Regions from separate parts of the Amorphus suaedae genome, predicted to be linked through region 2. Evidence: predicted binding sites of a transcription regulator. Region 2 holds the regulator's gene; the other holds the start of a gene.
What was found. Region 2 encodes LexA, which represses DNA repair genes until DNA is damaged. Its sites were predicted from a motif close to TGTTCNNNNTGTGTTCNG; they were not measured.
Positions count from the first base shown of each region.

Region 1: recA (recombinase RecA) is a predicted target of LexA. The motif match lies at 2,254-2,271, and genes of this name have one in related genera.

Region 1 covers NZ_JBRJIT010000001.1:2,056,428-2,060,815, reverse strand. Annotated here, with positions in the region: gene AB7M35_RS09265 (lipid II flippase Amj family protein) at 1-676, opposite strand, end outside; gene AB7M35_RS09260 (DUF2254 domain-containing protein) at 772-2,046, opposite strand; gene recA (recombinase RecA) at 2,339-3,430, shown strand; gene alaS (alanine--tRNA ligase) at 3,869-4,388, shown strand, end outside.
Region 2 covers NZ_JBRJIT010000001.1:1,152,661-1,157,048, reverse strand. Annotated here, with positions in the region: gene AB7M35_RS05175 (ComEC/Rec2 family competence protein) at 1-2,186, shown strand, start outside; gene lexA (transcriptional repressor LexA) at 2,230-2,940, opposite strand; gene AB7M35_RS05165 (molybdopterin molybdotransferase MoeA) at 3,312-4,388, opposite strand, start outside.

The DNA.
Region 1 (4,388 bases), 900 kb from region 2:
CGCGGCCGCGCACCACGTCGTCGGTGAGCCCGGCCAGGTACGGGTCGATCACCACGAACAGCGCGATCGTCGCCACTCCGTTGACGATCGACGACAGCGTGGCGGCGGTGACGCGGAAGGCCGGATCGATCGAGCCGGCGTAGATCGCCGCCAGCACGCCCACCGTCCACAGCGCGTTCGCCACCACGTTCAGCGCCAGGATCGACCACGAGACGTCGCGGCCGGGGCTGAGGCCCCGGAGGTTCGCCAGCCGCGGCAGCGCCAGCGACCGCCGCAGCACAGTGAACCCGGAAGGCGTCATCGCCCGGGCGACCAGTCCGGGCACCGAGCGGTCGCGGGCGAAGCGGTCGACGCCGCTCACCGCGATGCGCTGCATGGTGGGGATCATCAGCCCGCCGACGATGGTGGCGAGCGACGCCGCCCCGAGGATCAGGCTGAAGTCGAGCAGCAGCGGGTGCGCCACCAGGCCGAGGATGTCGGTCTCCACCCGCTTGGCGATGAACGGCCCCTGGAACGAGTTCGACGTGCGCGAGACCAGCACCAGGATGTTGAACAGCGACAGCGCCGTGGCGATCCGCCCGGTGCGCACGCCGGCGATGCGGAACGCGTAGGCCAGCGTGCCGACCAGGTGGATGACGAAGGTGAGGGCGAGGATGAAGGCGAGCTGCAGATCCACGTCGCGTGAACCCCGGGAAGCCCGGCTGTCAGGCCGGCGCCGGCGGGGGGACGGGGCCGCCTGAGGCGGAGATTACAGCCACCATCGCGGCGGGTTCATGGCCGAGCGGCCTCCGGCGCGGGTGTTTTTGCGGCCATCGCGACGGCGCGCACCCGTTCCTTTTCCTCCTCCAGGTGGAGCGCGGCCTCGCTGCGCTTCAGCGCCATTTCCGACTGCCGGTACGCGCAGGCCGCGAACTCGGGGCCGCCGATCTCCGCCAGCGCCGTGAAGGCCTTCTGGAGCCGGATCTGCACCTCGGCGAAGCCCGCGCCGTCCCGGGCGATCGGCGTGAACATGTCCTCGAACAGGTCGTCGGTCTCCAGGCGGGCGAGCCAGATCCGCGAATAGAGCTGTTCGCCATCCTCGGCCGCCTCGGCGGTTGCGTGCCATTCGGCCAGAACGCGCACCCCACGGCCGATGATGTCGATCGCCGTGCCCGGGTCGTTGATGCCGGGCGAGAGCGCCCGCGAGGCGATCTCGGCCAGCACCGACAGGCCGAAGCGGGGGTCGCTGTCGTAGGTGCGCAGGTCGTCGATGGAGAACGAGCTGGCGATCAGCGGGCGGGCCTCCTCGATGTCGTTGCCGTTCACCCACGCCAGCGGAAAGCGCGGATGGACGAAGCGGCCGGGCGGCGCGTTGATGTAGATGTCGACGGCGTGGTCCTCGGCGATGTCCGCCAGGCCCGCCATCGCCAGGTGCTGCACGTAGCCGACCCGGTCCGGGTAGATGGCCACCGCATCGGGCGGAACGGAGCCGAGCGGCCGGGCGCCCAGCGTCGGGCTGCGGCCCCGGGCGGCCAGCGCGGAGCGCGTGGCGTCTTCCACCCGTTCGGTCGGCTCCTCGATCCGCCCCATGCTCGACAGATGGTCGATCCAGCGCAGCATGGTCAGCACGATCAGCAGCACGACGACGGTGGTGACCGCGAACAGGATCACCCGGCCGCGATCGCCGTAGGCTCCGGTGGACAGAGCGATGATCCCGACGAGGCTGAACAGGAACGAGCCGATAAAGGTCCCGAGCGCGTTCTGGGCGGTGCTGTCCTGCAGCAGCAGCCGGGTGGCGCGCGGCGTCACGTTGCTGGTCACCGACGAGTAGTGGGTCACCATCACGCTCAGCGAGAAGGTGGTGACCGCCAGCATGCTCGAGGCGAGGATCTTCAGGATGTCGTCGACGGCGTCCGCGCCGATGGTCGCCGACAGCTTGTAGGGGATGAACGGGCCGATGACGGTGGCCGCGAGCGCCGAGATGACGGCGAGCACCGCGAACAGGCTGGCGCGAACCCACAGCTTTCTCGTGATCTGCAGGAGGATCCATTGCCACTTGGAAAGCATGCGTGTCCCGATCGTGCTGAGGGCGTGCGGACCCGAGACCGCGACGGTGGTCAACGGCGCCCGCCCCTTTTTGGTTCGCAGTATGTTACGGGAGGGGCAGGACAAATCGCCATCGAATTGATTCTCCGGGCTTTCCGGCGGAGCGAAAGTACCGCGCTGACCCGGCCGATGGACGCCATCGAAAGGATGAAACTTCAACCGTGAAAAAAGAACATATTGCGAACATGAACAAAACGAGTACACTCACCTTGTTTGAAACGTACCCGGCGTCGTGAGACATAGGAGACCACGAATGGCGCAGTCGAATCTGAAGTTGGTCGAGGGATCCTCCATGGACAAAAGCAAGGCGCTGGACGCGGCGGTCTCCCAGATCGAGCGATCGTTCGGCAAAGGCTCCATCATGAAGCTTGGCGCAGGCCAGGTGGTCGAAGTGGAGTCCGTGCCGACCGGCTCGCTGGGGCTCGACATCGCGCTCGGCATCGGCGGATTGCCGCGCGGCCGGGTCGTCGAGATCTACGGACCGGAATCGTCGGGCAAGACGACGCTGGCGCTGCACACGGTGGCGGAAGCCCAGAAGAAGGGCGGCATCTGCGCGTTCATCGACGCCGAGCACGCGCTCGACCCGATCTATGCCCGCAAGCTCGGGGTCGGGATCGAGGACCTGCTGATCTCGCAGCCCGACACCGGCGAGCAGGCGCTGGAAATCTGCGACACGCTGGTGCGCTCCGGCGCCATCGACGTCCTCGTCATCGATTCGGTGGCGGCGCTGACGCCGCGCGCCGAGCTCGAGGGCGAGATGGGCGACCAGCTGCCCGGCCTGCAGGCGCGGCTGATGAGCCAGGCGCTGCGCAAGCTCACGGGCTCGATCTCGCGCTCCCACACCATGGTCATCTTCATCAACCAGATCCGGATGAAGATCGGCGTCATGTTCGGCTCGCCGGAAACCACCACCGGCGGCAACGCGCTCAAGTTCTACGCCTCGGTCCGCCTCGACATCCGCCGCATCGGCGCGATCAAGGACCGCGACGAGGTGGTCGGCAACCAGACCCGCGTGAAGGTGGTGAAGAACAAGCTCGCCCCGCCCTTCCGCGAGGTCGAGTTCGACATCATGTACGGCGAGGGCGTGTCGAAGGTCGGCGAGCTCCTCGACCTGGGCGTCAAGGGCGGCATCGTCGAGAAGTCCGGCGCCTGGTTCTCCTACGACAGCCAGCGGCTCGGGCAGGGGCGCGAGAACTCCAAGCAGTTCCTGCGCGACAATCCGGACGTCGCGGCGACGATCGAGGCGGCGATCCGGCAGAACGCCGGGCTGATCGCCGAACGGATCGTCGGCGTGGCGGAGCCGGACGCGGAAGGCAGCGAGGCGGATCTCGCCGCCGACGGCTAGGACCTGATCCGAGCGGGCGGAGACGCCCGATCGATCGGACACGGCTCCGGCACCGACCGCCTGGGCACCGCGCCCCGGGCCGGTTCACCGGCTCTCCGGCGCCTCCATTGCATCCGGCCGGCCCCCTCGGGCCGGCCGCTTTGCGTCTGGCGGGGTCTTGTCTGTCCGGCGCCTGGCGGTCAGCGCCCGCGACAGGCCGTGCCTTCCGTCGGAAACGGCCTGCGTCCACAAGACCGACCGCCCGGCTTCCGGCTCTGATACGCTCGTTCCGCGACCCGGAGGGCGGCAGGGCTGGGCCCGCGCGGCATCGAACCCCGCGCAACGCAGGCGGCGTGTTCACCGCGATCGAAGACGCGCTGTGGACAGGACCGGGTGCACGTCTATAAATCCGGCAAAACGGAGATCCGGCGGGAGCCGCCGGCACCAACGGGCAGTTTCATGAGCGGCGTCAACGAAATCCGGTCCCACTTCCTGGAGTACTTTGCGCGCGAGGGACACGAGATCGTCTCGTCGAGCTCGCTCGTCCCGCGCAATGACCCCACCCTGATGTTCACCAACGCCGGGATGGTGCAGTTCAAGAACGTCTTCACCGGCCACGAGCACCGGGCGATCCCGCGCGCGGTGACGGCCCAGAAGTGCGTTCGCGCCGGCGGCAAGCACAACGACCTCGACAACGTCGGCTACACCGCCCGCCATCACACCTTCTTCGAGATGATGGGCAACTTCTCGTTCGGCGACTATTTCAAGGACCGGGCGATCGAGCTCGCCTGGAACCTGGTCACCAGGGAGTTCGGGCTGCCGGCCGACCGGCTCATCGCCACCGTCTATTCCGAGGACGACGAGGCCTACGACCTCTGGAAGAAGATCGCCGGGCTGCCGGAGGATCGGATCATCCGGATACCGACCTCCGACAACTTCTGGCAGATGGGTGACACCGGCCCGTGCGGTCCGTGCTCGG
Region 2 (4,388 bases):
GGCGGTTTCGCGACTGGCTGGCCGACAGCCTGCGCACCGATCTCGACCATGGGCGCGGCTTTCTCTGGATCCCCGTGGCCTTCGCGCTGGGCGCCGCGCTCTATTTCGCGCTGCCGCGCGAGCCCCACTGGCAGACGCTTGCCGCGCTGGGCATGGCCGCCGCGTTCGCAGCCGGCAGGGCCCGCAGCACGCCAGCCGCGTTTCCCGTCCTCGTGGTGGTCACGGCAACGCTGGCGGGCCTCGCGCTGGCCGCTGCCCAGACCGCGCGCGTCGCCGCTCCGGTGATCCGGGGGGAACGCACCGTCGAGCTCGACGGCTGGGTCGAGGCGAGGGAACCGCGGCCGGATGGCGCCGTGCGGATGATCGTCCGCGTCCATCGCATCAAGGGGATCGGCCCGGCGCGCACGCCTCTGCGCGTCCGCTTCACAGCGCGGGGCAAGGGGCCCATGCCCCGGGTTGGCGACGCGATCACGGCGCTTGCCCGGCTCGCCCCGCCGCGCGGGCCGGTGGAACCGGGCGGGTACGACGCGGCCCGCAGCCTGTTCTTCGAGGGGATCGGGGCGACCGGCTTCTCCTACGGCATGCCAAGGTCGGCCGATCTCGGAGCGCCGCCCGCCGGCATCCGGGTAAAGGCGGTTGTCGCCCGCGTGCGGGACGGGATCGGGGCGCGGCTGCGCGCGGCGCTTCCGGGCGAGAACGGCGAAATCGCCGCGACCCTGCTGGTCGGCGATCGCGGCGGTATTCCGGAGGAGACCCAGCAGGCGATCCGGCTGGCCGGTCTCGGCCACATCCTGGCGATCTCGGGCCTGCACATGGCGCTGGTGGCGGGGACGGTGTTCGGGGCGGTGCGGTTCGCGCTCGCCGCCATTCCGGGGCTGGCGCTGCGCCGGCCCATCAAGAAGTGGGCGGCGCTGGCGGCCCTCATGGCGGGACTGGTCTACCTGATCCTCTCCGGTGGGGCGGTGGCCACCATCCGCGCCTTCGTCATGGCTGCGGTGGCGCTGGTCGCCGTGCTGGTCGACCGGCCGGCGCTGACGCTCAGGTCCGTGGCGGTGGCGGCGCTTGTGGTCATGGTCCTCGATCCGGCGGCCGTTCTCAGCCCGGGCTTCCAGATGTCGTTCGCGGCGGTGATCGCGCTGGTCGCGGCATACGAATGGCAGGCGGGGCGCGAGCGCACCGGCACCGTCGACCGGAACGCCGGCCGGATGCGGCGCATCCTGCGCACGGGCGGGCTGTGGATGGGCGGCCTGGCGCTCACGTCCTTCGTGGCCGGCCTCGTCACCGCGCCGATCGGCGCGCTCCACTTCCACATGCTGGCGCCGCTCGGGCTGCTCGGAAACCTGCTGGCGATGCCGTTCGTCACCCTGCTGGTCATGCCGTTCGGGGTGGTCTCGGTGGCGCTGATGCCGCTGGGCCTCGACCCGCTGGTTTTGCCGGTGATGGGGCTCGGCCTCGACGCCGTGGTGGGGATCGCGACCTGGGTCGCGGGCCTCAGCGGAAGCGCCGGGGCGGTCGGGCGTATGCCGGCGGCGGCGGTGCTGGCGATGGCGGGCGGCCTGCTCTGGCTGGCGCTCTGGCAGGCGCGCTGGCGGGTGCTGGGGGTGGTGCCGATGGTGGCAGGCCTCGCGATCGCGCCACTGGGGTCGAGCCCGGATCTGCTCGTGTCCGACGACGGGCGCGCGGTGGCGGTCAGGGGAGCGGATGGGCGGCTCGCGATCGCCACGGCCAAGGGCGGGGCGTTCGCCGCCGCCATGTGGCTCCGCGCCGACGGCGACGCGCGCGATCCGGAGGACCCGTCGATACGCAACGGGGTGCGCTGCGACGGCCTCGGCTGCACGCTGGCGCTCGCGGGACCCGTCGGGGACGCGCGGGATATGCGATCCGGGCCTAACTCAGTGGGGAAAGGCCGTGTCGCGGCCGCGACTGCCCGGCCGCCGCCGGTCGTGGCCTTCGCCGAGGACCCGGCAGCCTTCATCGAGGATTGCGGGCGCGCCGAGATCCTGATCACCCGCCACGACGCGCCGCCGGCCTGCGACCGCCCGCGCCTCGTCGTCGACCGGGCGCTGCTGCGCCGGAGCGGGGCGATTGCGCTCACCTGGCAGGCCGACCCGCCGTTCTACCGGTTGCGGCAGGCGCGGCCGGCGGTCGCGCGGCCCTGGACGGCGACGCCGGTGGTGACGCGGTGAGCGGTCGCCCGGCGCCGAGCGGGTGCCCGGGCGCCAGCAGGCGCTAGTACTTGCGGAACAGCGCCACGAGCTTGCCCTGGATGCGGATGCGATCCGGGCCGAAGATGCGGGTCTCGTAGGCCGGGTTGGCGGCCTCCAGCGCGATCGACGCGCCCTTGCGGCGCAGGCGCTTCAGCGTCGCTTCCTCGTCGTCGACGAGGGCCACCACGATGTCGCCGCTGTCGGCGTCGTCCGAGCGCTTGATGAGCACCGTGTCGCCGTCGAGGATGCCGGCCTCGATCATCGAGTCGCCGTGGACCTCGAGCGCAAAGTGCTCGCCGCCGCCGATCAGGTCGGCCGGCACGGTGATCTGATGGCTTTCCTGCTGGATGGCCGCGATGGGCACACCGGCCGCGATCCGGCCCATGACGGGGATGCTGTGGCCGGACGAGCGGCCACTGTCGACCGGGGCCGGCGGCGGGGGCGCCTTGCCGCGCGATCCCTCGATGACCTCCGGCGAGAAGCCGCGGGAGCGGTTGGCGCCCAGCGACGGGTTCGACGATTCCGGCAGGCGGATCACTTCCAGCGCGCGTGCCCGGTTGGGCAGGCGGCGGATGAAGCCGCGTTCTTCCAGCGCGGTGATCAGCCGGTGAATGCCGGATTTCGACCTGAGGTCGAGCGCGTCCTTCATCTCGTCGAATGACGGTGGAACGCCGCTCTCCTTCAGCCGCTCGTGGATGAACATCAGAAGTTCATGTTGCTTGCGGGTCAGCATGAAATCGGCCCCACCCCTTGGGTCAGCGACGCATGACGTATGCGGTACAAATCAGGAACGAACGCTACACGTTCCATATGTGTTCTGCAATGGTTAATGTTCGGTTTGCGATACGCCGGCCCAGAGCGGGAACAGGTCGCGGCCGGATCGTGGCGGCGGTTGCGGGTTGCGCAGGCGCGCAGACGGTTGCGCGCGCCGCCGGGGGGGCGGGAGGCGCAATCTGTGCGATTCGACGCGGTGCGGGAAGCGCGAAAGTCCTGGAGGGACGACGTCGAAGCCGCCGGCCCGCTCTCAGAGACCACACGGTGAGGGTGCCGCTGGCCTGATCTGGCAGGCGCGCCTGCCGGGCGTCTGGGTGTTCGGCGGAAGGCCTAGAGCCGGAGGATCCGGCAGACGCTGCCGGCGGGGGCGGCCGGCGCGTTGGGCGGACGGACGATCAGCGCGCCGGAAGCGGCGAGCGTCGACAGCATCGAGGAATCCTGCAGGGAGAACGGATCGGCGTCCGGCAGGCCGTCGTCGCGCTCGGTGAGGCGGGCGCGGACGTAGTCCTCGCGGCCGTCGTTGGCGGGCATGTCGTGGCTCAGCCGCGCCGCCGCGTAGGCGGGGCCGGGCGCCGCGTCGCCCTGCAGCGCGCGCACCAGCGGCACCAGGAACAGCATCGCGCAGACCAGGCTGGAGACGGGGTTGCCGGGAAGGCCGAGGATGCGGATGTCGCCGAGGTGGCCGAAGATCAGCGGCTTGCCGGGCCGCATGGCGATCCGCCAGAAGCCGAGCTCCATGCCGACATCGGAGAACGCCTTGCGCACCAGGTCGTGGTCGCCGACGGAGGCGCCGCCCAGCGTGACGAGGATGTCGACGGCGCGGTCGCGGCCGTCGGAAAGGGCCGCGACGGTCGCCTCGGCGTTGTCGCGGACGATGCCGAGGTCGATGGCCTCGCCGCCGGCGGCGGTGATGAGGGCCGCGAGCGCGGGGGTGTTGGAGGCGACGATCTGGTCCGGACCGGGCTCCTCGCCGGGCGCCACCAGCTCGTCGCCGGTTGCGATGATGCCGACCTTCGGCGCGCGGCCGACCGGCAGCGTCGCGTGGTTCATGGCGGCGGCCAGCGCGACGTGGCGCACGTCGAGGCGGGTGCCGGCGGCAAGCAGTGCGTCGTCGGTCTGGAAATCGAGGCCGGCGCGGCGGATGTGGCGGCCGGGCTGGGCCGGCACCGTCACCCGGACGGTCTGCGCGTCCACCGTCTCGGTGTTTTCCTGGATGAGGATGGTGTCGGCGCCGTCCGGCACCGGGGCGCCGGTGAAGATGCGCACCGTCTCGCCGGGCGCGAGCGTGCCGGCATGGCGGCGGCCGGCGACCGAGGCGCCCACCAGCCGCAGGGTCGCGCCGGCCTCGGCCGCGTCGACGGCGCGCACGGCGTAGCCGTCCATGGCGGAGGCCGCGAAGGGCGGCTG